3 regions of the Promicromonospora sp. Marseille-Q5078 genome follow, and region 3 is predicted to be linked to each of the others. Evidence: predicted binding sites of a transcription regulator. Region 3 holds the regulator's gene; each other region holds the start of a gene.

Evidence for each region. Region 3 encodes LexA, which represses DNA repair genes until DNA is damaged. Its sites were predicted from a motif close to TCGAACANNTGTTCGA; they were not measured.
Region 1: the regulator LexA is predicted to act here: its motif matches at 8,075-8,090, upstream of imuA' (DnaE2-dependent mutagenesis accessory factor ImuA').
Region 2: the regulator LexA is predicted to act here: its motif matches at 5,414-5,429, upstream of uvrA (excinuclease ABC subunit UvrA).

The regions. Positions count from the first base shown of each region.
Region 1 covers NZ_JBNPQG010000002.1:22,980-33,507, forward strand. Annotated here, with positions in the region: gene ACQFYA_RS20905 (hypothetical protein) at 1-548, opposite strand, end outside; gene ACQFYA_RS20910 (ATP-binding protein) at 683-3,250, opposite strand; gene ACQFYA_RS20915 (hypothetical protein) at 3,247-3,840, opposite strand; gene ACQFYA_RS20920 (hypothetical protein) at 3,872-4,228, opposite strand; gene ACQFYA_RS20925 (conjugal transfer protein) at 4,225-5,274, opposite strand; gene ACQFYA_RS20930 (hypothetical protein) at 5,271-5,582, opposite strand; gene ACQFYA_RS20935 (hypothetical protein) at 5,915-6,826, shown strand; gene ACQFYA_RS20940 (hypothetical protein) at 6,866-7,336, shown strand; gene imuA' (DnaE2-dependent mutagenesis accessory factor ImuA') at 7,309-8,052, opposite strand; gene ACQFYA_RS20950 (helix-turn-helix domain-containing protein) at 8,486-8,719, shown strand; gene ACQFYA_RS20955 (histone-like nucleoid-structuring protein Lsr2) at 8,986-9,348, shown strand; gene ACQFYA_RS20960 (hypothetical protein) at 9,936-10,109, opposite strand; gene ACQFYA_RS20965 (ATP-dependent DNA ligase) at 10,139-10,528, opposite strand, start outside.
Region 2 covers NZ_JBNPQG010000001.1:2,227,968-2,238,495, forward strand. Annotated here, with positions in the region: gene coaE (dephospho-CoA kinase) at 1-370, shown strand, start outside; gene uvrB (excinuclease ABC subunit UvrB) at 443-2,557, shown strand; gene ACQFYA_RS10285 (TerC family protein) at 2,812-3,825, shown strand; gene ACQFYA_RS10290 (TerC family protein) at 3,822-4,874, shown strand; gene ACQFYA_RS10295 (YciI family protein) at 5,010-5,306, opposite strand; gene uvrA (excinuclease ABC subunit UvrA) at 5,459-8,524, shown strand; gene ACQFYA_RS10305 (OsmC family protein) at 8,542-9,048, shown strand; gene ngcE (N-acetylglucosamine/diacetylchitobiose ABC transporter substrate-binding protein) at 9,433-10,528, shown strand, end outside.
Region 3 covers NZ_JBNPQG010000001.1:1,924,729-1,935,256, reverse strand. Annotated here, with positions in the region: gene ACQFYA_RS08955 (HelD family protein) at 1-853, shown strand, start outside; gene serA (phosphoglycerate dehydrogenase) at 897-2,135, shown strand; gene ACQFYA_RS08945 (DUF5302 domain-containing protein) at 2,219-2,479, opposite strand; gene nrdR (transcriptional regulator NrdR) at 2,535-3,083, opposite strand; gene ACQFYA_RS08935 (LysM peptidoglycan-binding domain-containing protein) at 3,239-3,577, opposite strand; gene lexA (transcriptional repressor LexA) at 3,830-4,642, shown strand; gene ACQFYA_RS08925 (L-lactate dehydrogenase) at 4,670-5,629, opposite strand; gene ACQFYA_RS08920 (ATP-dependent DNA helicase) at 5,639-7,699, opposite strand; gene hflX (GTPase HflX) at 7,775-9,352, opposite strand; gene ACQFYA_RS08910 (class I SAM-dependent methyltransferase) at 9,476-10,078, shown strand; gene dapF (diaminopimelate epimerase) at 10,099-10,528, opposite strand, start outside.

The DNA of each region.
Region 1 (10,528 bases), on a different contig from region 3:
CGGATGAACGTGTCGACGATCGTCGAGGTGTCGCCCTCGCTGACGACGTCGGAGTCGGAGTCGGTCACCTTCCCGTCGGTCGCGATCGCGGTCGCGATATCGCGGCCCGCGTCACGGCTCTGGTAGATCAGGCCGTCGTTCTTGTCGGCGATCAGGCCCACCGGGTTCGCGAGTACGCCGGCCGCGAGCGCCGCGATGACGCAGCCGATGATGAGCTCGACGATGCCGCTGGCGTAGCGGCCCTTGAGCAGCCACCAGCCGACGACGAAGGCGAGCAGGGTGATCATCAGGGGCGCCAGGCCGAATTCGGCGACGAGGGTCTGGGTGATCATGCTGAGCGACTTGAGCGGGGTCAGGAGCCAGTCGACCCAGGTGAGGTCGAGGATGAACGAGAGCATCCCGATCGCCGTGGACATGAAGTACCGGTAGGGCTCCCAGGCCAGCTGCATCAGCATGTTGAAGAACCAGTTGTCCGCGTTCCAGACCTGGCCGCCGTCGTACATGGCGAGTCCGAACGCGGTGGTGGGGATCCCGTGGGTGTCGGTCACGGAGAGGCCTGTGAGCGACTCCTCAGTGCCGGTGCCGGTGCCGGGCGCGATGTCGGCGGCGCTGGCGCTCCCGGCGGTGGCCAGGAGGGTCGCGGCGGTGATGGCGAGGGTGATGATGATCCGGCGCTTGGTGCTCATGCTGCGGCCCCCCGGGGTGTGGTCAGCACGGCCTTGGCACGCGAGGGGGTCACCGGCGGCAGGATCTTGGCGCGGCCGATGCGCCCCTGGAAGTCGCGCATCAGGTTCTCCCCGCGCCGCTCGGGCAGGACGCCGCCGTCGGCGCGGACCGGGGAGGTCTCGTTCGCGATGAGGTCGATGAGCTCCTCGTCGACGGGGGAGTTGGTCTCCATCCCCTGGAGCCAGCGCAGGCCTCGCGCGGCGAGGGTGCGGTCCCGGTGGCGCATGATGATGCGGAACGGGATGAGTCCGCGCAGCACCTCGTCGCCGAAGTCGGCCTCAGGGTCGTGGGAGCCGAGGATGAGGGCGGCCAGGTGCTTGCGCCCGTCGCGCACGAACTCGGTGAGGTGCTGCAGGCCCTCGGGCGAGCTGGTGACGGAGTGGGCCTCGTCGACGATGAACACACCGAGGCGGTCGGTGTCGTCGAAGCAGCGGTGCTTGGCGATGGCGGTGATTAGTGCGTAGACCGCGCGGCCGAGCTTCTTCTCCAGTCGCATCTGGCGGAAGCGCAGCGGGTTGTTCAGCTCCTCGGAGTCGGGCAGCTCGAGCTCTGCGGTGCGCACGACGATCGCGGGCGCGGTCAGGTCGAGGGCAGGCAGGTCGGGGTCGAAGATCGCGGCGCCGAAGTCCTTGCGGGCGAAGACGTTCATCTTGCGTCCGAGGTCCTTGGCGTCGGTGTGGGTGCACTCGTCGCTGATCAGGTGCGCGATGAGGGCGCCGAGGCTGGTGATCCCGTAGCGCTCGAGGTACCCCTTTTCCAGGACGTCGCTGAGGAGCACTCCCTCGTTGTCGGTGGAGTCGATGTTCAGCAGCGTGGTCAGGAAGGACTGCGCGTAGCGGGCGCCACGGGTGCCGAAGATGCGCAGCGGGTCGAGGCTGTGCTGGGCGGCCTCGGACACGTCGACGACGACCGATCCGGGGATCGGCTCGACGGCGGTGGCCCACTCGCCGACCTTCGTCCGGTCGACGGCGATGAGGGTCGCCCCGCGGTCGACGGCGTCGAAGCCGAGCTTCTTGAGGGTGACCGACTTTCCGGAGCCGAGCTCGCCTACGACGCCTACCGCCATGGCGACGTCCATGTCGGTGCCGGCGCCGGCGAGGTCGATCAGCACGGGGTGGGGGCGGCCACCGGAGATCTCGAGGGCCAGGAGGCTGCCTCGGTCGTCGCCGAGCTCGCTGGTCACGATCGGCATCGCGAAGGAGAGCTTGCCCGCGGTGGTGATCTGCGACAGCTGCCGTACCGGCTGGCTCGTCGGCGTGGCGGGCAGCATGGCGTGCCAGAGGTCTTCCTGGGCCACCGCGTCGGTGACGAACTTGAAGTGCGATCGTGCGAAGTGCTTGGTGAGCTCGCGGGCGGTGTCGATCGCTTCCTCGGGCGCAGGTGCGCCGATCGCGAAGATCGCGGTGTGCTCGACCTCGACCTCCATGTCGTCGGCGTCGATGATCGACTGCAGCTCGGCGAGCTCCTGGCCGGCCAGCGCGAGCTGGCTCATGCCGCCGGCGCGGTTGTCCTCGGAGCGCTGGTCCATCTGGTCGCTCAGGTTGGCGTTGGCGCGGCGGTTGCGGGCGGTGACCTCGGCACCGGTGCGCACGTGCATCCGCAGTGCCCAGTCGACGGCCATGCCCGTCTCGTCGATCCGGCCGAGCCACTCGCCGCCGGGGAACGCCGCCCCGCCGTTGGGCACGTCCGCCATCGCGAGCATCACCTGGTACGACGGCTGCTCGGTCATCAGGTTGGTGACCTTGAGGTAGCGGCGGCTGAGGATCTTGTGCGCGGGCAGTCGGGTGGGGTGGCTCTTGCCCGTTGTCTTGCCCCGCCTCTTGCCCGGCTGCTCGCGCTTGATCTCGTCGTCGGTCTGGCCGCAGGGGTCGAGGTGCACGTCGGGGATCGCCGTGCCCGCGGTCAGCATCTGTGTCATCGGGTCCTGGTCGTCGACCGGGACCGCCATGTCCAGGTGCAGGCCGCGCTGCTGGGCGTGAAGCTCCAGCCACACCATCTCGGCCACGCTCGCCGGGCGCGCCTTGAACTTGCCCGGCAGCGCCTTGCGGATGAGCTCGGCCTGCTCCAGCCGCGCCTCGATCTCGCGTCGCGACGGCCCGGTGCGCGGCATCGCCAGGGTGTCCTTGAGGTTCGCCTTGGCCGACCGGAGCGGCTCCGTCCAGGCCTTGGCTCCCTTGTTCGGCAGCGGCACCGCAAGCCAGTACGCGCGACGGCCGATGTCGATCTCCATCAGGAAGTCCAGGGTCTCGATGCACTCCTGGGCCCACTCGGGACGCTTCTCGAGGTCGACGCCCTGCACCATCCGCTCGACGACGGCAGTGGGGTCCGTCGACGCGCACACGCCCATGAGGAGCGCCTCGCCCCGCAGCGCCTGGAACAGCGCCGTGTGCAGGTTCCGCACCTCGACCTTGCTGTCCAGCGGGCGGTACCCGTACGCGAGCGGGTCGAGGCGCCACATCGCCCACACGGTCCCCGAGCGGGTCCAGGTGAGGTTGTGGGTCATGTCGGTCAGGTGGCTCCTCATGAGTCCTCCTCGGCGTTGTTCACGGCCAGCAGCCGGCCGACTGCGGTGAGCTGCACTTGCGCCCCTGCGGGCGCGGCGGTGCGGGGCGGTTGCGGGGCGGCCTGGGCCGCGACGGGTGTCGGGTCCACGGACGGTTGCTCGGCCGTGGCCGGCTGCACTCCCCGGTCGTCCTCGTCCTGCGTGCTCGTGGGGAGCGTGGCGACGGGCATCACGATGCGGTGCTGGACCTTGCGGGGCGGGGTGACCCGGAGCGGGCGGCCTCCGACGGTCCCGCCGGGCGTGCGCAGGTAGAGGGCGAGGAAGCCGGCGGCCCACGACAAGGGGTTGCGGCCGCCGCGCGGGAGCTTGCCCACGAGGATGACGACCCCGGCCACGACCCCGATGAAGACGGTGGCGTTGGTGACCCAGCCGAAGTGGGCCCACAGCGTCGCGGTCTTCCACATCACGAACAGTGCGATGGCAGCCGCGATGACCTGCCCGATCGTGTACGGGCCACCGGGGATTCGGGACCCGTCGTGCGCCCGTCCAATCAGGATCGGGATCCGACGGGCACGGGTGAACCAGCGCGCCGCTTCCGTTTCCTGAGCCATCACCACACCTCCTGTCCGTGGGGCCTGTGAGTCAGACCAGGTCCGGGTTGGGGGTGTCGATGGTCAGCACGACGGCGGGGCTCGCCGAGGTGGCGTTCACCTCGTTCGTGAAGCGGTCCTGCGCCCACTTGACGCCGCCGTTGATCGCGAAGAGCACGAGGGCGCCGACGACGACCGACACGATGACGGCGGCGACGGCGAACCGCGACTGTGCCGCCTTCATGACGATGAAGTAGAAGACGACGAGGATCGCCGCGTTCTTGAGCAGCGAGATGAAGCCGCTGATCAGGCTGTTCAGGGAATCGGTGAGCGTCGCGCCGCCGGCGGCCTGCACCTGGCCGGCGCCGAGCGCCTGGGTGACGACGTCCACAACGGTGAGGTCGATCATGAGGGGTCTCCTTCGGAGGTGGGCGTCCAGTCCGGACGCGTGGTGTTCGCGGTGGAGATGTCGGCGACCTCCCACCGCCCCGCGCGTGCCTCGAGGTCGAGGACGTACTGCGCAGAGGTCTTCTCGCCGTCGGGTCGCACGAGGGCGACGTCGACGAGCACGTCCAGCTGGTCACCGTCGGTCGGCGTGGAGCCGTTCTCGTGGGTGCCGCTGGTCTTGATGCCGTCGATCTCGACGCCGCTGTAGGGCGCGGGGTCGATCGGGGCGATGACGGCGCCCGGGCTCACGTAGCGCTCGATGTCGCCCTCGCCCGTCAGCTGGGCGGTGAGGAAGCCGGCGACGGACTCGTGCAGCTCGGTGTCCGCGGCGACGTCGCTGGTGAAGTCGTTCGGCGCGTCCGCCAGGAGGGGCGGTCCGGCGACCGGGGTCGGCAGGGCACCAGCTCGAGCACCGAGCCCGGCCTGGGTCGGGGCGACGAGGACAGGCACCTGGAAGTACCGGCGCACCCAGGTCGTCGTCGCCTCGGTGTCGTCGTCTGCATCGGAGGCGGCGGTCGTGGGCTCGTCGACGTCGGCGCCCACCACGACCGACCACGTCCCCTCGCCCGTGTCGGTCACCGAGGCAACGGCGACCGATCGCACGGGCAGCGCCTCGTCGGGCAGGGACGCGACCTCGGCCGGGTACTGCCGCTGCAGGGCGCCGGCGTTCTCTCGCGTGGCAGTGAGCCACGCGTCGACGAGGTCGCGCGCGGTCTCCCCGGCGGTCGTGGCCTCCCCGACGTCGACCTGCTCCACTGCGGCGGGCGCCGTGCTCGGCGGCGTCGCGGCGAACGCGACCACGCCGGCGAGCGCGAGGGGCCCGGCGACGACGGCGGCCCACAGCGCACCGGTGGCGGCACGGGAGGCCCACAGGGAGCCGCCCGTCCAGTTCATGGTCTCGGCTGACGTCGAGGCCGCGGCCTCGGTCGTTCGAGCCTGGTCGTCGGCCACCTCGTAGGGCGCCTGGTCCTCTTCGCGCTTCTCGCGCGAACGGGTCTTGAGCTTCACGCTGCGTCACCTCCTCGGTTCACGGCGCTGACGCGCTCGTCGAACGACGGCACCACCGACAGCACGGGCCGGGGCGAGCTCGGCTCGCGCAGTCGGCGCACCGCCCTGCGGACGGCCGGCGTCTCGGCCTGCTGGAGCGCCGCCTGCATCTGCTTGGTCGTGTCCTCGTCCAGCGGGCGCGCGGCGAGCTTGGCCACGGCCTCACGCACGGCATCCGCGGCGCGCTTGACCGTGGCCGTGTCGGCCAGGTCGCGGGCATCAGCCATGTCGTCGGCGACGTCGTGGTGCACGCGGTGGACAGGACTCATCGGGTTCTCCTCAGCTCTCGGACGCCTTCGAGAACAGAAGGTGCGGTCACAGAGGCCGCTGTTACCCGTCTTGCTCGGCTTTCTTCTCGCGCTCCTGCCCATCCCGCGTCATCGCAGGTCACAGGCCCTCACGCCTTGCCCAGCCCCACCGCTACGCCCTTGCCCGCAGGCGATTTCGGCCGCGTGCGGATCGGGCAAGAGATCCGGCAAGCCCCCGTCAGTTGAGTGGGGCTCGGCCGGACAAGGCGCATGGTGGCCCCACACCCGTAGTCAAATCGGAGCAGTCCTGCCTACGTTGCACGCACCAACCGCACGCACAGGGAGTCAGAGCGATGAGCAAGACGAGGAACCCGTTCCGGCAGCACGACGTTGCCCCCACCGGCTTCGCGTCGCCGCTGTACCGCCACCTCGCCCAGGAGTGGGTGCAGCTGCAGACATCCGCCAGCACGCGGTCGACGCTGCGCCGCTGGGCACGGACCGAACCTGCGCTCGCGGGCTTCGCGCGCCCCGGGGACATCGTCGACGCGATCGACTCTGCGCCGAATGCTCGCAAGAACGAGATCCTGCTCGCGCTCATCCGGCAGTTCCAAGGCGGCCAGCAGCTCGCCGGCCGCACGGTGCTGCAGGCGATGCTTCCGAAGCTGGCCCAGACAAGCGCTCACACCAACCCGGCCGACTGCACGTCGACCTCGGACACGTGGGCGGAGGATCGCCGCCACATCACGATCGGCGATTTCTGGGAGGTCATGACGACCTACCCGGTCGAGCGTCGGAAGAACAGCGTCGCGGCCAATCTCGCGTTCGACACCCTTCGGCGCGTCACCGGGGTTCGCGAGCAGCACTACAACGACGTGCCACTGGATCCGAGCGAGTTCGTCCGGGACTACCGGAGTTCCGGGGAGACCCACCGCCTGCATCCGTCCATCGACCCTCTTGACCTGGCGACGATCGACAAGGACCCGACCGAGGACATCACCGCTGAGGCCGACCTCATCGACGTGATGGCGTGGGGCGTCAAGGCCGAGGTGATCTCGCTCGAGGACGCACGTCTCCTCGCGGCGGTCTACCTGCCGGACGACCCGTCGGTAAGGCGACTGGGCTACCCCGAGGCCGTCGAGAAGTTCGGGTGCTCGATGGCGATGGCCCGCAAGCGGTGCCACAAGGCGATCCAGAAGCTCAAGGGGGCCATGGCCGCCACGCTCGAGCCGCACGCTGGCGCAGCGCTCGAAGCCCTCAGCGCCTAACAGACCCACCGTTCCTGCCAGACCCGCACAGGGGGCGACATGCTCACCGTCGACGCGACACCCACCATGCCTGCCGAGGCTTCCTCGAGCCCGATCCGCGCCCTGACATCCGGCGACCGAGTGCGCTTCGCGACCCCTACCCGCGAGGCGGGGCGCTGGTGGACCGTGCGCGCCGGCGATGAGCACTACAGCGTCTTGACCCGCAAGCGCGAGCTCTGGGCCGCGAGCGAGATCGTGTACACGATCATCGACCGCCGCCAGGGCGTGCGCGGACAGTGCAACCTCACCGGTCCAGGGTGGGACGTCGAGGTGCCCGGGGGCTGCGACGCGCTTCTGCGTGCCCTGCAGCGCACAGACGAGCAGCGCGAGCATGTCGCCGACGTCGCCGGTAGAGCCTCTCGATTCGGCGAGCGGAACCTCGAGCTCTCCGACGAGACGATCCCCGTCGAGATCTCCGACTTCCGCCCCGGCCTTCGCGTCGTTCAGCCGAAGGCCGCCAGGGCCTCGTAGCCGCCGTCGCCCTTCCTCTCGGCCGCCCTGTCGTCGTCGCCCTTCACGGGGCCCGGCGGCAGGGCGATGGTCTGTCGCAGCCCGGCTCCGCGGCCGGCGACGTCGACGTCGAGCTCGCAGTGCCTGAGGTAGCCAGCCCCTTCGTCGACGCCGGACCACCGCGCGCCGACGACGTGCAGGCGTAGCGCCGCATGCTCCCACGGCGTCGTGGAGACCAGGCCTGCACCGCGCTCGCGAGCCCGGACGAGCAGTCGCCGGCGCTCCGAAGGCGACAGTGCGATCTGGGGACCGGTGACGACATAGCTCATGCCGTCGAGCAGTGCGGCGACCGTCTCGGCAGGGCGGCCGTGAGTGTCGGGGATGGCGATGACTCGCTCGAGGTCGATGCCACGCTCTGCTGCGGCAAGGTAGCCGGTCTCGGGTGCAGCGACGAACGCGATCCAGTCATCGCGCTCCTGGGACGCCGCCAGCAACGCCAGCAGCAGGTTGGGCGAGCCGGCCACGACGCTGACCGACCCCTGCGGCAGACGGCCCTCCGGGAGGAGGTCGCGTACGCCGATCGGCTCTGGGCGCGCCGGTGTCGCGGCTGCGCCCGGGATCGAGCGCAGGCGCGCACGGCGTTCGACGCCCGGCCCTTCACGCAGTCCGGTGCGCAACTCGGCAGCCGCAAGCGCCGCGCGGGCGGTGGCGAGGGCGTCACTGGTGGGGGCGGTCACGGTCTCGGCCACCTCCAACCATTCGAACTGGTGTTCTATCGTAGGCCCTGTGACGGGTGAGGGTCGGCGTGAGGAGCGCCCGCTGGATGTGCCGCCGGCGGAAGGTTGGTTCTGGCCGGATCAGGATCCGTTGAACAAGGCGCGGGTGCCGCGTCGGGTGTCGCTTCGACCGCAGGGTGATCGACCCGTGATCGTCCGGTTGGTGTGGTCGACGGGGGTCGAGTGGGTGCCGGCGCGGGCGATCAGGTGGACGGACGACCGGGTGCTGGTGATAGCGAAGCCTCCGTACGGGCCGACGAACGCACGCGAGTTGCTGTGCTGGTTGGACGTGGCCGACGTGTTCCGGACGGTTCCTCGCCGTCGGCCGCCCGCAGCGAGCTGAGCCTGTGGACAACGGTCACCGGGGTGGTGTGCGGGCAGCGATGATGGGCGCATGGTTGCCGACGCCGGCGAGGACCGTTCGCCTCGCTTCATGAAGCTCGAGGACGTGGTCTCTGAGCTCGGTGTCTCGCCGACGATCGTCTACGGGCTGTGCCGCAGCGGCGAGCTACCCGCCTTGCAGATCGGACCCAAGAGGGTGTGGCGGATCGAGCGGTCGAAGTTCGAGGAGTACATCGAGGCCCAGTACGCGGTGACGCGCGAACGGGTCGAGCGGGGCGAGTTGTAGTCGTCGAGCCCGATATCCGGTGATCACGTCTCTGGTCGATGCCTCAGGCCCGCGCGCCCACCTGATCCATGAGCAGATCGCCGACGATCTGATCGGAATGGTCGAGGCGCACCGTGGCTCACTAACGACACTGACTCGCGGGTTCTCGACCCGACGCCATCCCGACACGGTTATCCCAAAAATATGTCCGCCGCGCGCCGCAAATTTCGCGCCAGAGACACACCGCGGCATCGGGTTGCTTCCTTCAGTTGCGGCACCCATAGTTTGTGCGGCTGTTCATTTCTCTGAGAGGGGCTCTAGTGGTTCAGAAGAAGCAGATCATTCTCGTCGACGACGTCGATGGCACTGACGCTGACGAGACGGTGACGTTCTCGCTCGATGGCGTCACCTACGAGATCGACCTCACGACCAAGCACGCCGACGAGTTGCGCACCGCCGTGGGCAAGTGGGTGGAGCACGCGCGCAAGACGTCCACACGCTCTGGTCGGCCGTCGGCTCGCAGCGGGGCACGCACCGACCGCGAGCAGCTCGCGAAGATCCGTGAGTGGGCACGAGCGAACGGCCACGAGGTCTCCGACCGCGGTCGCATCGCCGCACCGATCCTCAAGGCGTACCAGGCCGCGCACTGAGCCCGCGGTCCTGAGGACCTTCCTCGGTAGGCGCGTCCCCGGCCGGATGGACAGGGGACGCGCCTGCGCCAGGAACACGTTCGCACCAGTACCAGAAGTCACACCGCGGATCAGGTCAGCCCCCGGGCAGCGCGGGCGCGCTTCGAGGCTGCGGCCTGGTCGATCCGGCACCTGCGGCAGCGGCGCCGCCCGTCGGCGTGCCTGTAGGTGTTCTCGGGCGTGTAGGGGTGCCCCTTCGGGCAGTGCGTCTTGCCCCGGTTGTTCTCCCCCGGGAGGGGACGCTCGACGGTCCCGTGCCGGTACATCCGTTGGTGGTGCAGAGCGCACAGCTCGGCGCGCCGGCTCATGCGCGGGCGGTCGCACCCGTCCACGCTGCACGGCCCCGGCGGCGGAGGAGTCCTGCGCGCCGCGAAGTAGGCGCGCATCCGTGCCTCGGTGGCTGCGTCGATCCGATAACGGCCGTCTGGGTCCTTCGGGTACCCGTGCCGTTGGAGCCAGGCCCGCACCCCCTGCCGGGTGATACCCAAGTCTTTCGCCAGCACGGGCGGTGACGTCCAAGCCCTCTGCACGCCTCGCAGCGTAGAACGTCAGGCGTCGGCGACCCGGATCGTGATGATCCGCTCCCCGTCCTTGAGCTGTTCGTCCAGCAACGGCCGGCCGACCTCGTACGTCGCAGCCTCGACCTCGACCTCCCGCACCTTGGTCTCGTGCGTGCCCGAGTTGTCGGGCGGGATGGTCTCGACGTGCGCGCGCAACTTCACGACCGGAGCGTAGACCGCACCGCCCACACCTACGGGCGCTCCAGGGCGCCGGGAGCTGTGACGCTGGCGACCTCTACGTCCGGCCTTGCGCGCACGAACCGGAGTTGGTGGCGGTACGAGCTGCCCGACCACGCGGCGTCCGCCGACACCTCCACGACCACCGGCTCCACCAATGTCAGCCCCACCGGACCTCGCTCACGCCCGAACCTCCCGAACGCTCCCGCCGGCACGACCGCCGGCCACGGGTGCTCCCCCACCGGCACCCGCAGCACGCCCGCGAGCGCCCGCCGAGCCCCGGGCCTGAGCGGTCCGGTGCGGCCCACGATCCGCAGCCGCCCGGCGATCGGCATGCCGGCCACTATCTGCTCAGGAGCGGCGCGAGGACCGATGACCGCACCGCACACCACGTCCACTGTGCT
Region 2 (10,528 bases), 300 kb from region 3:
GGAGATCCGGCGGGTCGCCGCGGAGCGCGAGGCCCTCGCGGGGGCGGCCGACGACCGGGCCGTCGTCGTGCACGACATCCCGCTCCTGGTCGAGACCGGGCAGGCCGACCACTTCCACCTGCTCGTCGTGGTGCACGCCCCGGCCGAGCAGCGGGTGGCCAGGCTGGTCGAGGGCCGCGGGCTGGACGAGGCCGCGGCGCGCGCCCGCGTCGGGGCGCAGGCCACCGACGAGGAGCGGGCCGCCGTCGCGGACGTGACCCTGGACGGCACGGGCTCCGAGGGCGGGCTCCGGGAGCAGGTCGACGCGTTGTGGCAGCGCCTGCGGAGCGAGGTCGAGCAGGAGTCCGACGCCGAGGCGTCGCAGACCTGAGCCGCGCTCTGGACGGCGCCATGGACCGGCTCGGCCGGCCGGGTGTCGGCGGCGCGCCGTACCGTGGTGGGCATGCGACCTGTGACCGACCTGCAGCGTGCGGTGGCCCCCTTCGAGGTGGTGTCCGAGTACGTGCCCGCGGGTGACCAGCCGACCGCGATCGCGGACCTCGCCGCCCGCGTGCAGGCGGGGGAGAAGGACGTGGTGCTGCTCGGCGCCACCGGTACCGGCAAGAGCGCGACGACGGCGTGGCTGATCGAGAAGCTGCAACGGCCGACGCTCGTCATGGCGCCGAACAAGACGCTCGCCGCCCAGCTCGCCACCGAGTTCCGGGAGCTGCTGCCGAACAACGCCGTCGAGTACTTCGTCTCGTACTACGACTACTACCAGCCCGAGGCGTACATCGCGCAGACGGACACCTACATCGAGAAGGACTCGTCGATCAACGACGAGGTGGAGCGGCTGCGGCACTCGGCGACGTCGTCGCTGCTCACGCGGCGCGACACGATCGTCGTCGCCTCCGTGTCGTGCATCTACGGCCTCGGCACGCCGCAGGAGTACGTCGACCGGATGGTCCGGCTCGACGTCGGCGACCTGGTGGACCGCGACGACATGCTGCGGCGCTTCGTGCAGATGCAGTACAGCCGGAACGACACGGCGTTCACGCGCGGCACGTTCCGAGTGCGCGGTGACACGGTCGAGATCATCCCGGTGTACGAGGAGCTCGCCGTGCGCATCGAGATGTTCGGCGACGAGATCGAGTCGATCCAGACGCTGCACCCGCTCACGGGCGAGGTGATCCGGTCCGAGCAGAGCGTCTACCTGTTCCCGGCCACGCACTACGTCGCGGGTCCGGAGCGCATGGAGCGGGCGATCGGCGGGATCGAGGCGGAGCTGGCGGACCGGCTCGCGGAGCTCGAGCAGCAGAACAAGCTGCTCGAGGCGCAGCGGCTGCGCATGCGCACCACCTACGACATCGAGATGATGCGCCAGATCGGCACGTGCAGCGGCATCGAGAACTACTCGCGGCACATCGACGGGCGCGAGCAGGGCTCGCCCCCGAACACGCTGCTCGACTACTTCCCCGAGGACTTCCTGCTCGTCATCGACGAGTCGCACCAGACCGTGCCGCAGATCGGCGCGATGTTCGAGGGCGACATGTCCCGCAAGCGGTCGCTGGTCGAGCACGGCTTCCGGCTGCCGAGCGCGATGGACAACCGGCCGCTGCGCTGGGAGGAGTTCGTCGAGCGGATCGGACAGACGGTGTATCTGTCCGCCACCCCGGGCGACTACGAGCTGTCGATGTCCGACGGCGTGGTGGAGCAGGTCATCCGCCCCACCGGCCTCGTGGACCCCGAGGTCGTCGTCAAGCCCACCACCGGGCAGATCGACGACCTGCTGCACGAGATCCGCGAGCGCGTCGACCGCGACGAGCGCGTCCTCGTCACGACGCTCACCAAGAAGATGGCCGAGGACCTCACCGACTACTTCCTCGAGAAGGACGTGCGGGTGCGGTACCTGCACTCGGAGGTCGACACCCTGCGGCGTGTCGAGCTGCTGCGGGAGCTGCGGCTCGGGGAGTACGACGTCCTGGTCGGCATCAACCTCCTGCGCGAGGGCCTCGACCTGCCCGAGGTGTCCCTGGTCGCGATCCTGGACGCGGACAAGGAGGGCTTCCTGCGCTCCGAGCGGTCGCTCATCCAGACCATCGGTCGCGCGGCGCGCAACGTCACGGGCCAGGTGCACATGTATGCCGACAAGATCACGCCGGCCATGCGGTACGCGCTGGACGAGACCGACCGGCGGCGCGCCAAGCAGGTCGCCTACAACACCGAGCACGGCGTCGACCCGCAGCCGCTGCGCAAGAAGATCGCCGACGTGACGGACATGCTGGCCCGCGAGGACATCGACACGCAGGAGCTGCTCTCGGGCGGGTACCGCAAGGCGCCGGCGTCCGGGCAGGGCCGCGGTCGTGCGCCCGTGCCGGGCTCGCCAAAGGAGGGCGCGGTCTCGGGGAACCGGCTGGCCGGCGCCGCCGCGGGCGAGCTCGCCGAGCTCATCCAGGAGCTGAGCGACCAGATGCATGCCGCCGCGGCCGAGCTGCAGTTCGAGGTCGCGGCGCGGCTGCGCGACGAGATCGGCGGCCTGAAGAAGGAGCTGCGGCAGATGCAGGCGGCCACGGCCTGAGGCGGCGGGCCCCCGGTCCCGCGCGTCGTCGCGCCGCCCTGATCAGCGGTTCCGCGTCCTGGCGCGCGCGGAGGCCCGGGCCAGGGTCTCATGTAGGGTATGCGGGTTGGAGGGGAGTACCCCGCCCACGATGAGGTCGTCATCACGTCCGGCACCGTTGTCGGTCCGGCCTCGTCGGCCCGGACGCCAGGCCATCGGCCGGTCCGGGTGGGGAAGACCTCCGGTGCTCAGTGCTACGTACCGGAGGTTTGCCCGTGATCGTGCCCGTGTGGGTCTGGATCGTCACCGTCGCCGTCATCCTGGCGATGCTCGCCGTCGACTACCTCGGCCATGTGCGGACACCGCACGCCCCGACGCTGCGCGAGTCGGCCACCTGGTCGCTGGCGTACGTCGCCGTGGCGGTCGTGTTCGGCGTGATCGTGTGGATCGTGTGGGGCGGGACGTACGGCGGCGAGTACTTCGCCGGATACATCACCGAGAAGTCGTTGAGCGTCGACAACCTCTTCGTGTTCGTCCTCATCATGACGAGCTTCCGGGTGCCACGGGAGTACCAGCAGCGCGTGCTGCTCATCGGCATCACGATCGCGCTCGTGCTGCGCACCGTCTTCATCATCGCCGGTGCCGCGATCATCGCGAACTTCGCGTGGGTGTTCTACATCTTCGGCGCGTTCCTCATCTGGACGGCGATCGCCCAGGCCCGCTCGGGCACCGGCCACGACGACGAGTGGAGCGAGAACGGCGTGCTGCGGCTGACGCGCCGCCTGTTCCCCACGACCGACTCCTACGTCGGCGACAAGATGACGACGAAGATCGACGGCAAGCGGTACATCACGCCGATGCTCATCGTCATGGTCGCGATCGGCAGCGCCGACCTGCTGTTCGCGGTCGACTCGATCCCCGCGATCTTCGGGCTCACCCAGGAGACCTACCTGGTGTTCGCGGCGAACGCGTTCTCGCTGCTGGGCCTGCGCCAGCTCTACTTCCTCGTGGACGGCCTGCTGGACCGGCTCGTCTACCTCAACTACGGGCTCGCGGCGATCCTCGGCTTCATCGGCATCAAGCTGGTCATCCACGCCCTGCACACCAACGAGCTGCCGTTCATCAACGGCGGGGAGCACATCGAGGCCATCCCCGAGATCTCGACCACCCTGTCGCTCGCGTTCATCGTGGTGGTGCTCGCCGTCACGACGATCGCCTCCCTGGCCCGTGACCGGCGCGACCGCCGCGTCGGCGCCGGCGCGACCTCGTCCTCCGAAGGAGATGCATGATCCACGAGCTGCCGTTCTGGTTCGAGGCGGCGTCGCTCGCGGCGCTGATCCTGCTGCTGGCCGTCGACCTCGTGATCGTCGGCCGCCGGCCGCACGTGCCCAGCATGAAGGAGAGCGGCATCTGGGTCGCCTTCTACGTGGGCCTGGCCCTCGTGTTCGGCCTGGTCATGCTCGCGGTCGGGGGCACGGCGCCCGCCGGCGAGTTCTACGCGGGCTGGCTCACCGAGTACTCGCTGAGCGTCGACAACCTGTTCGTCTTCGTCATCATCATGTCGCGCTTCGCGGTGCCCAAGCAGCACCAGCAGATGGTGCTGATGGTGGGCATCATCATCGCGCTCGTGCTGCGCGGCGCGTTCATCCTGGCGGGCGCGGCCATCCTCGAGCAGTTCGTGTGGGTGTTCTACCTGTTCGGTGCCTTCCTCATCTACACCGCGGTCAAGCTGGTCGCGGGGGACGACGAGGACGAGTACAAGGAGAACGTAGCGATCCGGATGCTGCGGCGAGTGCTGCCGCTGAGCGAGAAGTACGACGGCGCCAAGGTGCGCACGGTCGTGGACGGCAAGCGGCTGTTCACCCCGATGCTCGTCGTCTTCGTCGCGATCGGGTCGACCGACCTGCTGTTCGCGCTCGACTCGATCCCCGCGATCTTCGGGCTGACGAAGGACCCGTTCATCGTCTTCACCGCGAACATCTTCGCCCTGATGGGCCTGCGCCAGCTCTACTTCCTCCTGGGCGGCCTCCTGGAGCGCCTCGTGTACCTGCCGATCGCGCTCGCGGTCATCCTCGGGTTCATCGGGGTCAAGCTCATCCTCGAGGCGCTGCACACCAACGAGCTGCCGTTCATCAACGGCGGCGAGCACGTCGCGTGGGCGCCGGAGATCCCGATCTGGGCGTCGCTGACGGTGATCCTCGGCTCGATCGCCGTCGCCACGGTCGCGAGCCTCGCCAAGACGCGCCGGACGGCCGCGGTGGCGGCGGCGGAGGACGCCGCGACGTCGGGCGGGGCGACGGAGGCGGACGCGACGCGCGAGGACGCGACCGGTCACTGACCGCACCCGTGCCGGCCGCGGGGCGACACCGGCACGACCACGGCACGACCACGGCGCGACGAGGGCCCGGACGGCGCACCGTCCGGGCCCTCGTCGTGTGCGTCGCCGGTGGCGCCGTGGCCCGGCCGCGCGACGTCAGGCGGCGAAGCCGCCGATGACGGGGACGAACTCGCGCGCCGCGCGGTGCGCGACCAGGCCCTCCCGGCGCATCGGGTCGGCGCCGAGCAGCTCGAGGGCGGCCGTGGCGTCCTCGGCCTCGACGAGGAGGAGCGCGCCCCCGGGCTCGCCGTCCGGGGTGGCGGGCAGCGGGCCGGACACGCGCAGCTCGCCCCGCGCGTGGAGGTCGCGCAGGAACTCGCGGTGCTCGGGCCGGACCTCGGCGAGGCGGTCGGGGTCGGTGACGTAGACGTACGTGACGGCGAAGACGGACATGGCGGTATCCAAGCACCCGGACGCCCCGCGGGCGGGGAGCGTCCGGCGCGCCGGCGAGAGGCCGGCGGGCGGGCCTCGGTGTGACCGGTCCCGCACCCTCGGGGGCATAGAACGCCTGTACGAGTGTCGGTGCGCCGACGTAGGATGCCCGGGTGAGCAACCGCCTCGTCATCTCCGGCGCCCGCGAGCACAACCTCCGTAACGTCGAGCTCGACCTCCCGCGTGACGAGCTGATCGTCTTCACCGGTCTGTCCGGCTCGGGCAAGTCCTCGCTGGCGTTCGACACGATCTTCGCCGAGGGTCAGCGCCGCTACGTGGAGTCGCTCTCCGCGTACGCCCGCCAGTTCCTGGGGCAGATGGACAAGCCCGACGTCGACTTCATCGAGGGCCTGTCGCCCGCCGTGTCGATCGACCAGAAGTCGACCAACCGCAACCCGCGGTCGACCGTCGGCACGATCACGGAGGTCTACGACTACCTGCGCCTGCTGTTCGCGCGCGCGGGGACGCAGCACTGCCCGGTGTGCGGGGAGCCGGTGCGCTCGCAGACGCCGCAGCAGATCGTGGACAAGCTGCTGGAGCTCCCGGAAGGCACCCGCTACCAGGTGCTCGCGCCGGTCGTGCGCGGCCGCAAGGGCGAGTACGCGGACCTGTTCGCCGAGCTCCAGACGCAGGGCTTCGCCCGGGCGCGGGTGGACGGCGAGGTCGTGCAGCTGACCAGCCCGCCCACGCTGGAGAAGAAGCTCAAGCACGACATCGAGGTCGTGGTGGACCGGCTCGTCTCGCGCGACGGCGTGCAGCGGCGCCTCACCGACTCCGTCGAGACCGCCCTGCGCCTCGCCGGCGGCCTCGTCATGGTCGAGCTCGTCGACGCCGACATCGACGACCTGGGCCGGGTGCGCAAGTTCTCCGAGAAGCGCGCGTGCCCCAACGACCACCCGCTCGCCCTCGACGAGATCGAGCCGCGGACGTTCTCCTTCAACGCCCCGTACGGCGCGTGCCCGGAGTGCACGGGCATCGGCTTCCGGCTGGAGGTCGACGCCGACCTCGTCGTGCCGGACGAGGAGAAGACGCTGCGCGAGGGCGCCGTCGTGCCGTGGGCGCTGACGTCCTCGGAGTACTTCGAGCGCGTGCTCACCGCCCTCGCGGAGGAGATGAGCTTCTCCATGGACGTGCCGTGGCGCGCGCTGCCGCAGCGTGCCCGCGACGCGATCCTGTACGGCCGCAACCATCAGGTGCACGTGCGCTACAAGAACCGGTGGGGCCGTGAGCGGCAGTACTCGACCGGGTTCGAGGGCGCGGTGACGTTCCTGGAGCGCCGCCACCGGGAGACCGAGTCCGACTGGTCGAAGGAGAAGTACGAGGCCTACATGCGCGAGGTCCCGTGCCCGGTCTGCTCCGGCGCGCGCCTCAAGCCGGAGGTCCTCGCGGTCACGGTCGGCGGGAAGTCGATCTGGGACGTGTGCCGCCTGCCGATCGACGAGGCGAAGCACTTCCTCGACGGCCTCGAGCTGGGCGAGCGCGAGCGTGCCATCGCGGTCGAGGTGCTCAAGGAGATCCACGCGCGGCTCGGCTTCCTCGTCGACGTCGGCCTGCACTACCTGTCGCTCGAGCGCCCTGCGGGCACCCTGTCGGGCGGCGAGGCGCAGCGCATCCGGCTCGCGACGCAGATCGGCTCCGGCCTGGTGGGCGTGCTCTACGTGCTCGACGAGCCGTCGATCGGCCTGCACCAGCGCGACAACCGTCGCCTGATCGAGACGCTCACGCGGCTGCGGGACCTCGGCAACACCCTGATCGTCGTCGAGCACGACGAGGACACCATCCGCGCGGCGGACTGGATCGTCGACGTCGGCCCCGGCGCGGGCGAGCACGGCGGGCGCGTCGTGCACTCGGGCGACTACGCCGGCCTGCTGGAGGCCGAGGGGTCGATGACGGGCGCCTACCTCTCCGGGCGCCGGAGCATCGCCCTGCCGGCCCAGCGACGTGCGACGGAGCCGGGCCGTGAGGTGACGGTCGTCGGGGCGCGCGAGAACAACCTGCGGGGGATCGACGTCTCCTTCCCGCTCGGCGTGCTCACCGCGGTCACGGGGGTCTCGGGCTCGGGCAAGTCGACGCTGGTGAACTCGATCCTGCACACCGTGCTCGCGAACGAGCTCAACGGGGCACGGCAGGTGGCCGGCCGGCATACCCGCGTCACGGGCATGGACCAGCTCGACAAGGTGGTGCACGTCGACCAGGGGCCGATCGGGCGCACGCCGCGCTCGAACCCGGCCACGTACACCGGCGTCTGGGACCGGATCCGCAAGATCTTCGCCGAGACCGAGGAGGCGAAGGTCCGCGGCTACGGGCCCGGCCGCTTCTCGTTCAACGTCAAGGGCGGGCGCTGCGAGGCGTGCGCGGGCGACGGCACGCTCAAGATCGAGATGAACTTCCTCCCGGACGTGTACGTGCCGTGCGAGGTGTGCCACGGCGCGCGGTACAACCGCGAGACGCTCGAGGTGCACTTCAAGGGCAAGACGGTCGCGGACGTGCTGGACATGCCGATCGAGGAGGCCGCGGAGTTCTTCGCCGCGTTCCCGGCAATCTCGCGCTACCTCACCACCCTGTCCGAGGTGGGGCTGGGGTACGTGCGCCTCGGGCAGCCGGCGCCGACCCTGTCGGGCGGCGAGGCGCAGCGCGTGAAGCTGGCGAGCGAGCTGCAGAAGCGCTCGACGGGGCGGACCATCTACGTGCTGGACGAGCCGACCACCGGCCTGCACTTCGAGGACATCCGCAAGCTCCTCGGCGTCCTGCAGTCCCTGGTCGAGAAGGGCAACACCGTGCTCGTGATCGAGCACAACCTCGACGTCATCAAGAGCGCCGACTGGGTCGTCGACATGGGCCCCGAGGGCGGCTCCGGCGGCGGCACGGTCGTGGCGGAGGGGACGCCGGAGGACGTCGCGCGGGTCGACGCGAGCCACACGGGCCGCTTCCTGGCGCCGATCTTCGACGAGCACCCCGCCGTGCCGACGGCGGCCCGACCGCGGGCACGCAGCGCCGCCGCGACGTCGGCGTCGTCCGCGCCCAGGACACGTGGATCGGCGAAGGGGACCGCGTCGAAGGGCACCGCGTCGAAGAGCGCGAAGGGCACGGCGTCGAAGGGCACGTCGAAGGAAGGCTCGACCGGGAAGGCCGAGCGCAAGCCGGCGACGAAGCGGTCCGGAAAGCGCAGCGCCGCCTGACGCCCTAGCGTGTGGCCATGGGTGCGCACCACAACTACGCCGTCACCGTCGCCTGGCCCGACCCGGACACGGGCGGCGGTGGTGCCGCGGGGACGACGTCGTACACGTCGTACTCGCGGGACCACCAGGTGCGCCTGACCGGCAAGCCGCCGCTGCCCGGCAGCGCCGACCCCGCCTTCCGGGGGGACCCGACCCGGTACAACCCGGAGGAGCTGTTCGTCGTCAGCCTCGCGCAGTGCCACATGCTGTGGTTCCTGCATCTCGCGGCGGAGCGCGGGCTCGTGGTGCGGGAGTACGTCGACGACACGACGGGCACGATGCGGGTGGAGTCCCGCGGCGAGGGCCAGTTCACCGACGTCACCCTGCGGCCCCGGGTCACGGTGGACCCGGGGGAGCACGCGACGGACGACGCCGTGGCCGAGCTGCACCACCGCGCGCACGCGCTGTGCTTCATCTCGAGGTCGGTGAACTTCTCGGTGCTGATCGAGCCGGCCCCGGTGCGGTTGTCGACGCCCGCCCTCTGACCGTGCTGTTGCCGGGAGGGTGAAGGTCGGTACCAGTCCGGTTACAGGTGCGCGTCACATATTGACGTGCGGTCCACCGGTGAATACTTTCCATCCATCCCTCCAAGGATGGGAGAAAGTTCCGTGAGCGATGTGGACGTCTGGACCCTGTGCGGCCACGCTCACGCGATCCCACCCTCGGGGGTGTCACGCACCCCGTACCGCGGCCGACCCGGCCACGGCTCGGGGCGCCGCCACGGCCTCGGGAGCAACGACGCTCCCGGGGGACGGTCCGCTGCCGCGCGAGACGAGGAGGTCTGGCGAAGGGTCCACGGCGCGGGACACGGCGTCACCGGCTGACGGGTCGCTGACCGGCGCACCCTGACACGAAGGGCACCAACGACGATGACCAGGAACATCACCTCCCACTCCAGCAGCTCCGCCCCCGACCCCTCCCGCCGGACCGTCCTCCGGGCCGTGATGTACACGGCCGCGGCGGTCCCCTTCGGCCTTCCGCTCGCCGCGTGCGCCACCGGCGGCGGCGGCGAGACGGGCGCGACGAGCGCGGCGCCCACGGGCGACGCGGACCCGAAGAACCCGTTCGGCATGGCCGAGAACACCACCGTGGACGCCGTGATCTTCGACGGCGGCTACGGCGTCGACTACGTCGAGTTCGCGGGCGAGGTCTTCGCGGGCCTGCACGCGGGCTCCACGGTGAAGGTCTCGCCCTCCACGCAGATCGCCACCGAGCTTCAGCCCCGGTTCGTGGGCGGCAACCCGCCGGACCTCATCGACAACTCCGGCGCCCAGTCGATCGGCTTCAACACCATCCTGGACCAGCTCGAGGACCTCACGGACGTCATCGACGCCCCGAACGTCGAGGGCACGACCATTCGCGACACCCTCTACGAGGGCGTGCTCGCACCAGGCACCTACGGGGACAAGTTCGCCGCCCTCAACTACGTGCTCACCGTCTACGGCGTCTGGTACTCGGGGTCGCTCTTCGAGGACAACGGCTGGCAGCCGCCCGCCACCTGGGAGGAGGCGAAGGCCCTCGGCGCCGAGGCGAAGAAGGCCGGCAAGTACCTCTTCTTGTGGGGCACCGAGGCCGCGACCTACTACCAGACCCTGGCGATCGAGTCGGCGATCAAGGAGGGCGGGGACGAGGTGCGCCTCGCGCTCGAGAACCTCGAGCCCGGCTCGTGGTCGAACGACGCCGTGCAGGCGACCTTCGCGATCATGAAGGAGATCATCGACCTCGGGTACTTCAAGCCCGGCGGCTCGGGCACGCAGTTCACCGCCGCCCAGGCGCAGTGGAGCAACAAGATGGAGGCGCTGCTCTACCCGTCGGGGTCGTGGATCGAGAACGAGATGAAGGACCAGACCGCGCCGGACTTCCAGATGATGGGCGTCCCCAGCTTCTCGGTCACGTCGGGCGCCCAGATGGCACCCACCGCGCTCCACTCGACGGCCGGCGAGCCCTTCATCGTCCCGACGGACG
Region 3 (10,528 bases):
CACGGGCGCGGGCGGCGGGCTCGTCGACGCCGAGACGCTGGCGTCCCGCTTCGAGTCCACGGGCCCGCGCCTGACCACCGCCGAGCGCGCCGCGGAGGACCGCACCTGGACGTACGGCCACGTCGTCGTCGACGAGGCCCAGGAGCTCTCCCCGATGGCGTGGCGGATGCTCGTGCGCCGCGTCCCCACCCGCTCGATGACGATCGTCGGCGACGTCGCGCAGACGTCGTCGGCGGCGGGCGCCCGGTCGTGGGCCGGCGCGCTCGGCCCCGTCCTGGGCGACTCGTGGCGCCTCGAGGAGCTCACCGTCAGCTACCGCACGCCGGCCGAGGTCGCCGACGCCGCGCAGCGCATGGCGGCGGCCGCGGGGCTGCCCACCTCGCCGCTGACGGCGGCCCGCGAGGTGGTCGGCGCGCTCGAGCTCAGCCGCGTCACCCCGTCCGGCCCCGCACGGCCCGTGCTCGTGCGGGAGGTCGTGGACCACGTGCTCTCGCTCGCGGCCGAGTTCGTCGGCTCCGACGGCGCGGGCCGGGTCGCGGTGGTCGCGGCCGCCGACCAGGTGCGCGCGCTGCGCGAGGCCGTGGAGTCGGCGCTGCCCGGCGCGCTGGGACCGGAGGAGGCGTCCCGGCTGCTCGCGCAGCGCCCGGAGGACGCGCAGGTCGTCGTGCTCGACCCGCGCGGGACCAAGGGCCTGGAGTTCGACGCGGTCGTCCTGGTCGAGCCCGAGGCGGTCACCGGCGGGCCCGGGGGCGCCTCGGACCTGTACGTCGCGATGACCCGGCCCACCCAGCGACTCGTCGTGGTGCACGAGCAGCAGCTCCCCGCCGGGATCGTGGAGCTCGCCGTGGCGTGAGACGGGTTTGTGGGCACGGCCCCGCACGGCGCACCATGGGCACGTGCTGCGTGCCCTGTTGCTCGAGAACGTCCACCCTGTCGCCGCCCAGAATCTCCGTGACGCGGGGATCGAGGTCGTCACGCGCTCCGGCGCGCTCGACGAGGCCGAGCTGATCGAGTCCCTCGCGGACTTCCAGATCCTCGGTATCCGGTCCAAGACCACCGTGACGCGGAAGGTCCTGGAGAGCGTCCCGAGCCTGCAGGCCGTGGGCACCTTCTCCATCGGCACCAACCAGATCGACCTCGAGGCCGCCGCGGCCCACGGTGTCGCGGTCTTCAACGCGCCGTACTCCAACACGCGCTCCGTGGTGGAGCTGGCGGTCGCGGAGATCATCTCCCTCACCCGCCGCCTCACCGTGCGCGACAAGGCGCTGCACGACGGCGTCTGGGACAAGACCGCCGACGGCGCGCACGAGGTGCGCGGCCGCACCCTCGGCATCATCGGCTACGGCAACATCGGCTCCCAGCTCTCGGTGCTCGCGGAGAACCTGGGCATGCGGGTCGTGTTCTACGACACGGCCGAGAAGCTGTCCCTCGGGAACGCGCACCGCGTCGAGACCGTCGAGGAGCTCCTCGCCGTCTCCGACGCCGTGACGATCCACGTGGACGGGCGGCCCGGCAACGCCGGCCTCTTCGGGGCGGAGCTGTTCGCCGGGATGAAGCCCGGCGCGATCTTCCTCAACCTGTCCCGCGGGTTCGTGGTCGACGTGGAGGCGCTCCGTGAGCACATCCTGTCGGGCCACCTGGGCGGCGCGGCCGTCGACGTCTTCCCGACGGAGCCCAAGAAGCGCGGCGACGAGTTCACCTCTCCCCTGCGCGGGCTGCCGAACGTCATCCTCACGCCGCACGTCGGCGGCTCGACCGAGGAGGCCCAGGAGGCCATCGGCGAGTTCGTGTCCAAGAAGGTGCGGGACTTCGTGCTGACCGGGTCGACGACCCTGTCCGTGAACCTCCCGAACCTCCAGCTCGCGCACACCGGCGTCGGCCGCATCATGCTGCTGCACCGCAACGTCCCCGGCGTCCTCGCGCGGGTGAACCAGGTGTTCGCCGACCACGGCGCCAACATCGAGGCGCAGATGCTCGCCACCCGCGGCGAGGTCGGCTACGTGGTCACCGACATCTCCGACGTCACGCAGCGCGGCGCCTCGGCGAAGCTGCAGGCGATGGACTCCACGATCCGCCTGCGCATCCGGGACGCCTTCGAGCGGCCCGAGTTCCCGCCCGGGCCCGCGGCCGGCTGATTCCGGCCCCCCCACGCACGAAGGGCCTCCCCGGTTCCCCGGGGAGGCCCTTCGCACGTGCGGCCGGCGTGCGGCCGAGCGGCTCAGCCGGACTTGCGCCGGAACATCTTCTGCACCGGCCCGGCGGTCTCGGAACCGTGCACCTGGCCGGTGTTGCCGTCCTTGCCGGCGGTCGGGTGGCTGGCGGCGTTCTTCCGCTCCAGCGCCTCCCGGAAGCGCGCCTTCGTGTCCTCGGAGGGCTTCGCCGCCTTGGAGTCGTCCGTCGTCATCACGGTCACCTCGTGGTCCGTCGGGGTGGGCGTGCTCGCACGGCGGACCGCGCAGCACCTGGTGCGGTCCAGCATGCCCTGGCACCTTGGGAGACGCCAGGGCATTTCGCCCGGACCGGGCGGGGATCCCTCAGCGGGCCGTGTCGCGCCCCGCGACCGTCGCCCCCGACGTCGCACCGTCGCGGTCGGACGAGCCACAGTCGTCCGCCGACGACTCGCCGTCGTCCCGGGCCTCCCGCTCGGCGCGGAGCGAGACGATCGCGCTCTCGAAGTCCTCCAGCGACTCGAACGACTGGTAGACGCTGGCGAACCTCAGGTAGGCGACCTCGTCCAGCTCGCGCAGCGGCCCCAGGATCGCGAGCCCGACCTCGTTCGCCTCGACCTCCGGGCGGCCCGACGCGCGGAGCGTCTCCTCCACCTTCTGCGCCAGCAGGGCCAGGTCGTCGGAGCTCACGGGCCGGCCCTGGCACGCCTTGCGCACCCCCGCCACGACCTTGTCGCGGCTGAACGGCTCGGTGACGCCGGAGCGCTTGGCGACCGACAGACTGGCGGTCTCGATCGTGGTGAAGCGGCGCTGGCACGCCGGGCACTGCCGCCGTCGGCGGATGGACGAACCGTCGTCGGAGGTGCGCGAGTCGATGACTCGCGAGTCCGCATGGCGGCAGAACGGGCAGTGCATCGCTGGTCTCCTGCGCTCGGCTCCGGACCGGCGCCCGGCTGCCCGACAAGGTAAGCGGCGGGCGACTCCAGGCGCAAGCAGGTCCATCCTGCCACCGGCGCCGGCTCGCGGCGGACACCACGACGGAAGCAGCGCGGCGGCGGACCCGTGGCCGATCAGTCGAGCGGCAGGAGCACGACCTGCCCCGTCCGGAGCTCTGCCGTCGCGAGGCCGTTGAGGTCGCGCAGCTCCGCGACCACGTCCCGCAGGTCGTCACCCGAGTCGCGCACCGACTGCGCGTACTGCCAAAGGGTCTCCCCGGGGGCGACCGTGTGCAGCCGGACCTCGACGCCGGACCCGGGCGACTCCGCCACCGCGCGCTGCCCGATCAGGCCGGCACCGACGAGGACCACCAGAGCGAGCAGGGCGATCACGACCCTGCCCCGCCGGGTGAGCCGGAGCCCCCCGAGGCCGAGGAAGCCCGGTGCGTCGGTGGTGCTGCGCGGGTTCTGCATCGTCCTGCCTCCGGTCCACGTCGCCGCGCCGCCCCGCGGGCGGCGCCTTCGTCGAACATCCGTTCGTCGAACACCTGTACGTCGAACTGCTGTACTAGGTGTACCACGTCGCGACGACACGGTCGAGGTCTGATCGAACAGATGTTTGATGTCGGGGCGGAACTGTCCTAGAGTGACCAGCAGCGCGATGGAAGGTTTGTCGGATTTCATCGGCCCGCCCGCGGGCCGCGCCCCTGCAGGACGGAGAACGCGATGACCAGCGGACGGGACCAGGCCCCGGCGGCTCCGGCGCCGTGGACGGCGCCGAGCGACACCCCGGAGGACGTGGCCGGCGGCACCGGGACCGCGCTCGCGTCCGTGAGCGAGCTCGCCCCCTCGGCCGACCGGCTCACGCCGCGCCAGCGGCGTGTGCTCGAGACGATCCGCAGCTCCGTCGAGGCGCGCGGGTATCCCCCGACCATGCGCGAGATCGGCGAGGCCGTGGGCCTCGCGAGCCCCTCCTCCGTCAAGCACCAGCTCACGACCCTGGAGCGCAAGGGCTACCTGCGGCGCGACCCCAACCGTCCCCGCGCGATCGAGGTGGTCGACCCCTCGGCCCCGACGGCCGACGGCGACACCGGGTCCGCCGCCGCGCTCCCGCAGGGACTCGTCGCCGGGTCGGTCGCCGGGTCGGACGCCCAGCCGGCGCAGGCCCCCTCGTACGTCCCGCTCGTGGGCCGGATCGCCGCCGGCGGGCCGATCCTCGCCGAGCAGGTGGTGGAGGACGTGTTCCCGCTCCCCCGTCAGATCGTGGGCGACGGCGCCCTGTTCCTGCTCAAGGTCGCCGGTGACTCCATGGTCGACGCGGCGATCTGCGACGGCGACTGGGTCGTGGTGCGCAGCCAGCCCGTCGCCGAGAACGGCGAGGTGGTGGCCGCGATGATCGACGACGAGGCCACGGTGAAGACCTTCAAGCAGGCCGACGGCCACACCTGGCTGATGCCGCAGAACGCCGCCTACTCCCCCATCCCCGGTGACGAGGCCCAGGTGCTGGGCCGGGTCGTGGCCGTGCTCCGCAGCCTCTGAGCCGGCCGGCAGGGCGACCCTGCGGGTTCAGAGGCCGAGCCGGCGCTGCACCGACCGCATGTTCTCGGCCGAGGCGCGCAGGCCGGCCAGCTCGTCGTCGGACAGCGGGGTGTCGATCGTCTCCGCGACCCCGCGCCGGTCCACCAGGGACGGCACGGACAGGCACACGTCGTCGATCCCGTAGAAGCCGTCGAGCCGTGACGACACGTTCATCACGCGGTGCTCGTCGTTGAGGACCGCCTCGATGATGCGGGTCGCGGCCAGCCCCACCGCGTAGTTGGTCGCCCCCTTGCCGGCGATCACCCGGTAGGCCGACTCCACCACGTCGGTGGCGATCCGGTGCCGGGCCGGCTCGTCGAGAGGCGGGCGCCCCCGGAACGGACGCCAGTCGAGCAGCGGCACGCCGGCGATGGAGGCGGAGCTCCACAGCACGATCTCCGAGTCCCCGTGCTCGCCCGCGATATTCGCGTGCACGTTCCCGACGGCGACCCCGCAGTGCCGGGCGACGGCGTCGCGCAGCCGCGAGGAGTCGAGCACCGTCCCGCTCCCGAAGACCCGCTCGCGGGGTAGGCCGCTGATCTCCTGGGCGGCGTACGTGACGACGTCCACGGGGTTGGTGACCATGAGGTAGACGGCGTCGGGGGCCACCTCGAGCAGGCGCGGCAGGATCGTGCGCGTGAGCCCGACGGTCGCCTCGGCGAGGTCCAGCCGGCTCTGGCCGGGCTTCTGCTTCGCGCCCGCGGTCACCGCCACGACGTCCGCGCCCCGGCACACCTCGATGTCGTCGGACCCCTCGATCTCCGCCTGCGGGATGAACATGCCGCCGTGCCGCAGGTCGAGGACCTCCGCCTCCACCTTGGCGCGGTTGACGTCCATGAGCGCCACGGAGCGGGCCGCCCCCCGGGCCAGGGCGGCGTACGCGAGGGTGGACCCCACCGCGCCGGCGCCGACGATCGCGAGCTTGGTCGTACTGCGTGTGCCGTCCACGGCCCCAGGCTAGGTGTCGAGCCGCCGCAGCGCAGCACGGACGAGCTCGCCGTCCGTGGTCGGCCAGAAGTCCGGCATCGACCGGGTGAGGAACGACCCGTACCGAGCCGTCGCGAGACGCGGGTCGAGGACCGCGACCACGCCGCGGTCCTCGGACGTGCGAACCAGGCGGCCGGCCCCCTGCGCGAGCAGCAGCGCCGCGTGCGTGGCCGAGACCTGCATGAACCCGTTGCCGCCCGCCTGCTCGACGGACCGCGCGCGGGCCGCCTTCACCGGGTCGTCCGGGCGCGGGAACGGGATGCGGTCCACGAGCACGAGCTGGCAGCTCGGCCCGGGCACGTCGACGCCCTGCCACAGCGACAAGGTGCCGAAGAGGCAGGTGGCCGGGTCGTCCGCAAAGGCGCGCACCAGCGTGGGCAGCTGGTCGTCCCCCTGGCACAGCACCGGCACGTCGAGCCGCTCGCGCATGGCCTCGGCCGCCGCGAGGGCCGCGCGCCGCGACGAGAACAGCCCCAGCGTGCGTCCTCCCGCGGCCTCGATCAGGCCGGCGATCTCGTCGAGCTGGGCGTCCGTCGTCGGCTCGCGCCCCGGCGCGGGCAGGTGGCGGGCGACGTACAGGATCCCCTGGCGCGGGTAGTCGAACGGGCTGCCGACGTCCAGGCCGCTCCAGTCCGCCGTCTCGTCCGTCCCGCCGGAGCCGGCGAGGCCGAGCGAGCGCGCGACCGGGTCGAACGTGCCGCCCAGGGTGAGCGTCGCGGACGTGAACACGCCCGTCGCCTCGCCGAGCAGGTGCGTGCGGATCAGGCCCGCGACCGCGAGGGGCGCCGCGTGCAGCCGGGTGATGCCGTCGCCCGCCCAGGGCGCGTTCTCGGGCGGGCGCGAGCACCACAGCACGTCGGACGTCGTGTCCTCGGCCGCCATCCGCTCGGCGACCTCGAAGAGCTGGAGCACGGCGGACTGCGCCATCTTCATCCCGGCGTCGGGCGCGCCCTGCCCCTTCGCCTCGCCCTGCGGCTTGAGGCGGGTGAGCAGCTCGCGCGCCGCGTCGCGCACCGCCCCGACGGCCGCGCGCAGCTCGTCCGGCAGCCCGAGCGGGAAGCGTTCCGCCGGCGCGGTGGCGAGGAGGGACCCGAGCCGCTGCGACGCCGCGTCCAGCGACTCCGTCTCGGTGCCCCCGTGTCGGCGCGCGAGGCGTGCCGCGTGCTCCACCACCGTGAGGGACATGTCGACGGTGGCGGCCGCCGTCACGCGCTCCGCGAGCTCGTGCGCCTCGTCGACGACGACGGCGTCGTGCTCCGGCAGGACGCCGGGGTTCCCGGAGACGGCGATCCCGAGCATCGCGTGGTTGGTCACGACGACGTCGGCCTCCCGCGCCGCGGCACGCGCGTGCTCCGGGAAGCACTCGGCCAGCAGCGGGCAGCGGTTGCCCAGGCACTCCAGGGCAGTGACGGACACCTGGCGCCACGCCCGGTCGGGGACGCCGGGCACGAGGTCGTCCCGGTCGCCGGTGTCGGTCTCGTCGGCCCACGCGTGCAGGCGCCGCACGTGGTCGGCGAGGGTCGTGGCGTCGTCGGCGCGAGCGCCCTTGGCGCGGGGCGCGGGGGGCGCCGGGTGCTGCTCGGCGCCCGCCCCCTCACCCGGCCCGGGGTCGGCCGGGAGGTCGAAGAGGGTGGCGCCCTCCACCGGGTAGCCGCCGGTCACCTTGTGCCGGCACAGATAGTTGTGCCAGCCCTTGAGCAGCGCCACCTTCGGCACCCGCGGCAGCCGCGGTCCCACCGCCTCGGCCACGAGCGGGAGGTCTCGCGTGACGACCTGCCGCTGCAGCGCCAGGGTCGCTGTCGAGACGAGCACCCGCTTGCCGTCGACCACCGAGTGCCGCACGGCCGGCACGAGGTAGGCCAGCGACTTGCCCGTCCCGGTGCCGGCCTGCACGAGGAGGTGCCGCCCCTCGTCGACGGCCTCGGCGACCGCCGTCGCCATCTGGTGCTGGCCGTCGCGGCGGCCTCCGCCGAGGGCCCCCACCGCCAGGTCGAGGAGCGTCTGGGCGTCGGGGGTGTCGGCGGAGGTCACCCGTCGATCCTAGGGCGGTCCGCCGACCTCCGGCCGCGGCGCCCACAGCCCGTGGGCGCCGCTCCGCCGTCGGGGTCAGGCGGTGACGGCGACGTGGCGCAGCTCGGCGGCGAGGCCCTCGTCCACCCGGCCGCGCAGGCGGGTGCCCTCGGCGAGGTGCTCCTCCTGCACGGACCCGCCGACCTCGTGCGCGCGGTGCACGAGGTCGCCGCGCGAGTACGGCACGACGAGGTCGATCTCGACCTGCGGCTGGGGCAGCTCGGCCGCGACGAGCTCGCGCAGCTCGGCCATGCCCTCGCCCGAGTGGGCGGACACGACGACGCTGTGCCGCTCGCGGCGCTGCACGCGGCCGACCACCGCCGGGTCGGCGACGTCGGCCTTGTTGAGCACGACGACCTCGCGCACGTCGGCGATACCGGGGATCTCGGCGAGCACCTCGCGCACCGCGGCGATCTGGCCCTCCGGGTCGGGGTGGGAGACGTCGACGACGTGCAGCAGCAGCGCCGAGTCGCCCACCTCCTCCAGCGTGGAGCGGAACGCCTCCACGAGCTGGTGCGGCAGGTGCCGCACGAAGCCGACGGTGTCGGTCAGCGTGAAGGGCCGACCGTCCTCGGTGCGCGCGCGGCGCACCGTCGGGTCGAGGGTGGCGAACAGCGCGTTCTCCACCAGCACGCCGGCGTCGGTCAGCGCGTTGAGGAGCGAGGACTTGCCGGCGTTGGTGTAGCCCGCGATCGCCACGTTGGGCACCGCGTGCCGCTTGCGCTCGAGGCGCTTCGTCTCGCGCGACGGAGCCATCGCGGCGATCTCCCGCCGCAGCTTCGCCATGCGGTTGCGGATGCGGCGGCGGTCCAGCTCGATCTTGGTCTCGCCGGGGCCGCGGGAGCCCATGCCGGCGCCCTGACCGCCCACCTGCCCGCCGGCCTGGCGGGACATCGAGTCGCCCCAGCCGCGCAGGCGCGGCAGGAGGTACTCGAGCTGCGCCAGCTCGACCTGCGCCTTGCCCTCCCGGGACTTGGCGTGCTGGGCGAAGATGTCGAGGATCAGCGCGGTGCGGTCCACCACCTTCACCTTGACGATGTCCTCCAGCGCACGCCGCTGGGAGGGCGCCAGCTCGGTGTCGGCCACGACGGTGTCCGCGCCGACGGACGCGACGACCTCCGCCAGCTCGGCCGCCTTGCCGGAACCGAGGTAGGTGCCCGGGTCGGGCTTCTGGCGGCGCTGGAGCAGGCCGTCGAGCACCTGCGAGCCGGCGGTCTCGGCGAGGGCGGCGAGCTCGCGCAGCGACACCTCGGCGTCGCGGGCCGCGGCCTCGCCGCCGGAGAACAGGCCGACGAGCACCACGCGCTCCAGGCGCAGCTGGCGGTACTCGACCTCGGTGACGTCCTCCAGCTCGGTGGAGAGCCCGGCGACGCGGCGCAGCGAGATGCGCTCCTCGAGGTCGAGCTGCTCGCCGTCGTGCGTCGTGTGCACCGTGGCACCCTCCGACCGCGCCGTACCGGCCCGCGCGAGCACTCGCGCCACGACGTCCTGCGCGATCGCCTGGGCGTCACGCTCGGCCTCGCGGCGCGCGTCCGCCGAGGTCTCGGGGCCGCCGGCCCCGGCGGACGGCTCCTGGGCCTGCGGGGTGTCGGGGTTGGTCGGGCTGTGGGTCAAGGTGTGCCTCTCGGGTCGGGATCGGCGGTCCGGCCGCCACATGGCTACAACAAGGGTCCCACGCCAGATCGTCCCGGTGGAGAGTTTTTCCCCCGCCCGGGTGCGGCGACCTAGGATCGGCGCGTGACCGAGCAGCCCGACCACTACTTCACGGCCCAGCCGGCCTCGGCCGCCGACCGCCGGCGCGCCGTCGTACACCTCGCCGGCCAGGACGTGGAGGTCGACGTCGCCTCCGGGGTGTTCTCCCCGGGCGGGATCGACAAGGGGACGCGGGTGCTGCTGCGCGAGGTGCCGGAGCCGCCGGCGGCCGGCGACCTGCTCGACCTCGGCTGCGGCTGGGGGCCGGTGGCCCTCACCATGGCGCTCGGCTCGCCCGGGGCGACCGTGTGGGCCGTGGACGTCAACGAGCGCGCCCTCGACCTGCTGCGCACGACGGCGGGCCGCCTCGGCCTCGACAACCTCCGGGCGGTGCGCCCCGAGGACGTGCCGGACGACGTGCGGTTCGCCGCGATCTGGTCGAACCCGCCCATCCGCGTGGGCAAGTCCGTGCTGCACGGCCTGCTGCGGACCTGGCTCCCCCGCCTCGCGCCGGACGCCGCGGCATGGCTGGTCGTGCAGAAGAACCTCGGGTCCGACTCGCTGGCCCGCTGGATCGAGGCCGACCTGGGTCGCGACGTCGAACGGGCGGCGTCGTCGAAGGGCTTCCGCGTGCTGCGCGTCGGCTGACGACCCGCCGCCTGCCCCGGTCAGACCTCGGTCTCGCCGCTGAACACGAGCTCCGCGGGGCCGGCGAGCTCGACGTTCCCGCCCTCGAGCAGCCGGACGCGGACCAGGCCGCCGGGCACCTCGACCTCCCACACGTCGGGCACGGGGCCCTCCGCGCCGGCCGCGAACCAGGTGCGGACCGCGAGCGCCGCGGCGCACGCACCCGTGCCGCACGACTGGGTCTCGCCCACGCCGCGCTCGTGGACGCGCATGCGCACGTGCCCGACCGTGCGGCCCTCGTCGTCCGTCGTCTCCGCGAGCGGCACGACGAGCTCGACGTTGGTGCCCTCCGGCGGCACCGGGTCGACCTCCGGGGCGCGGGTCAGGTCGGCCTCGGCGAGCTCGGAGGCCCGCGCGAGCGCGACCACCGTGTGCGGGTTGCCCATGTCGACGCTCAGCGCCGGACGCGGG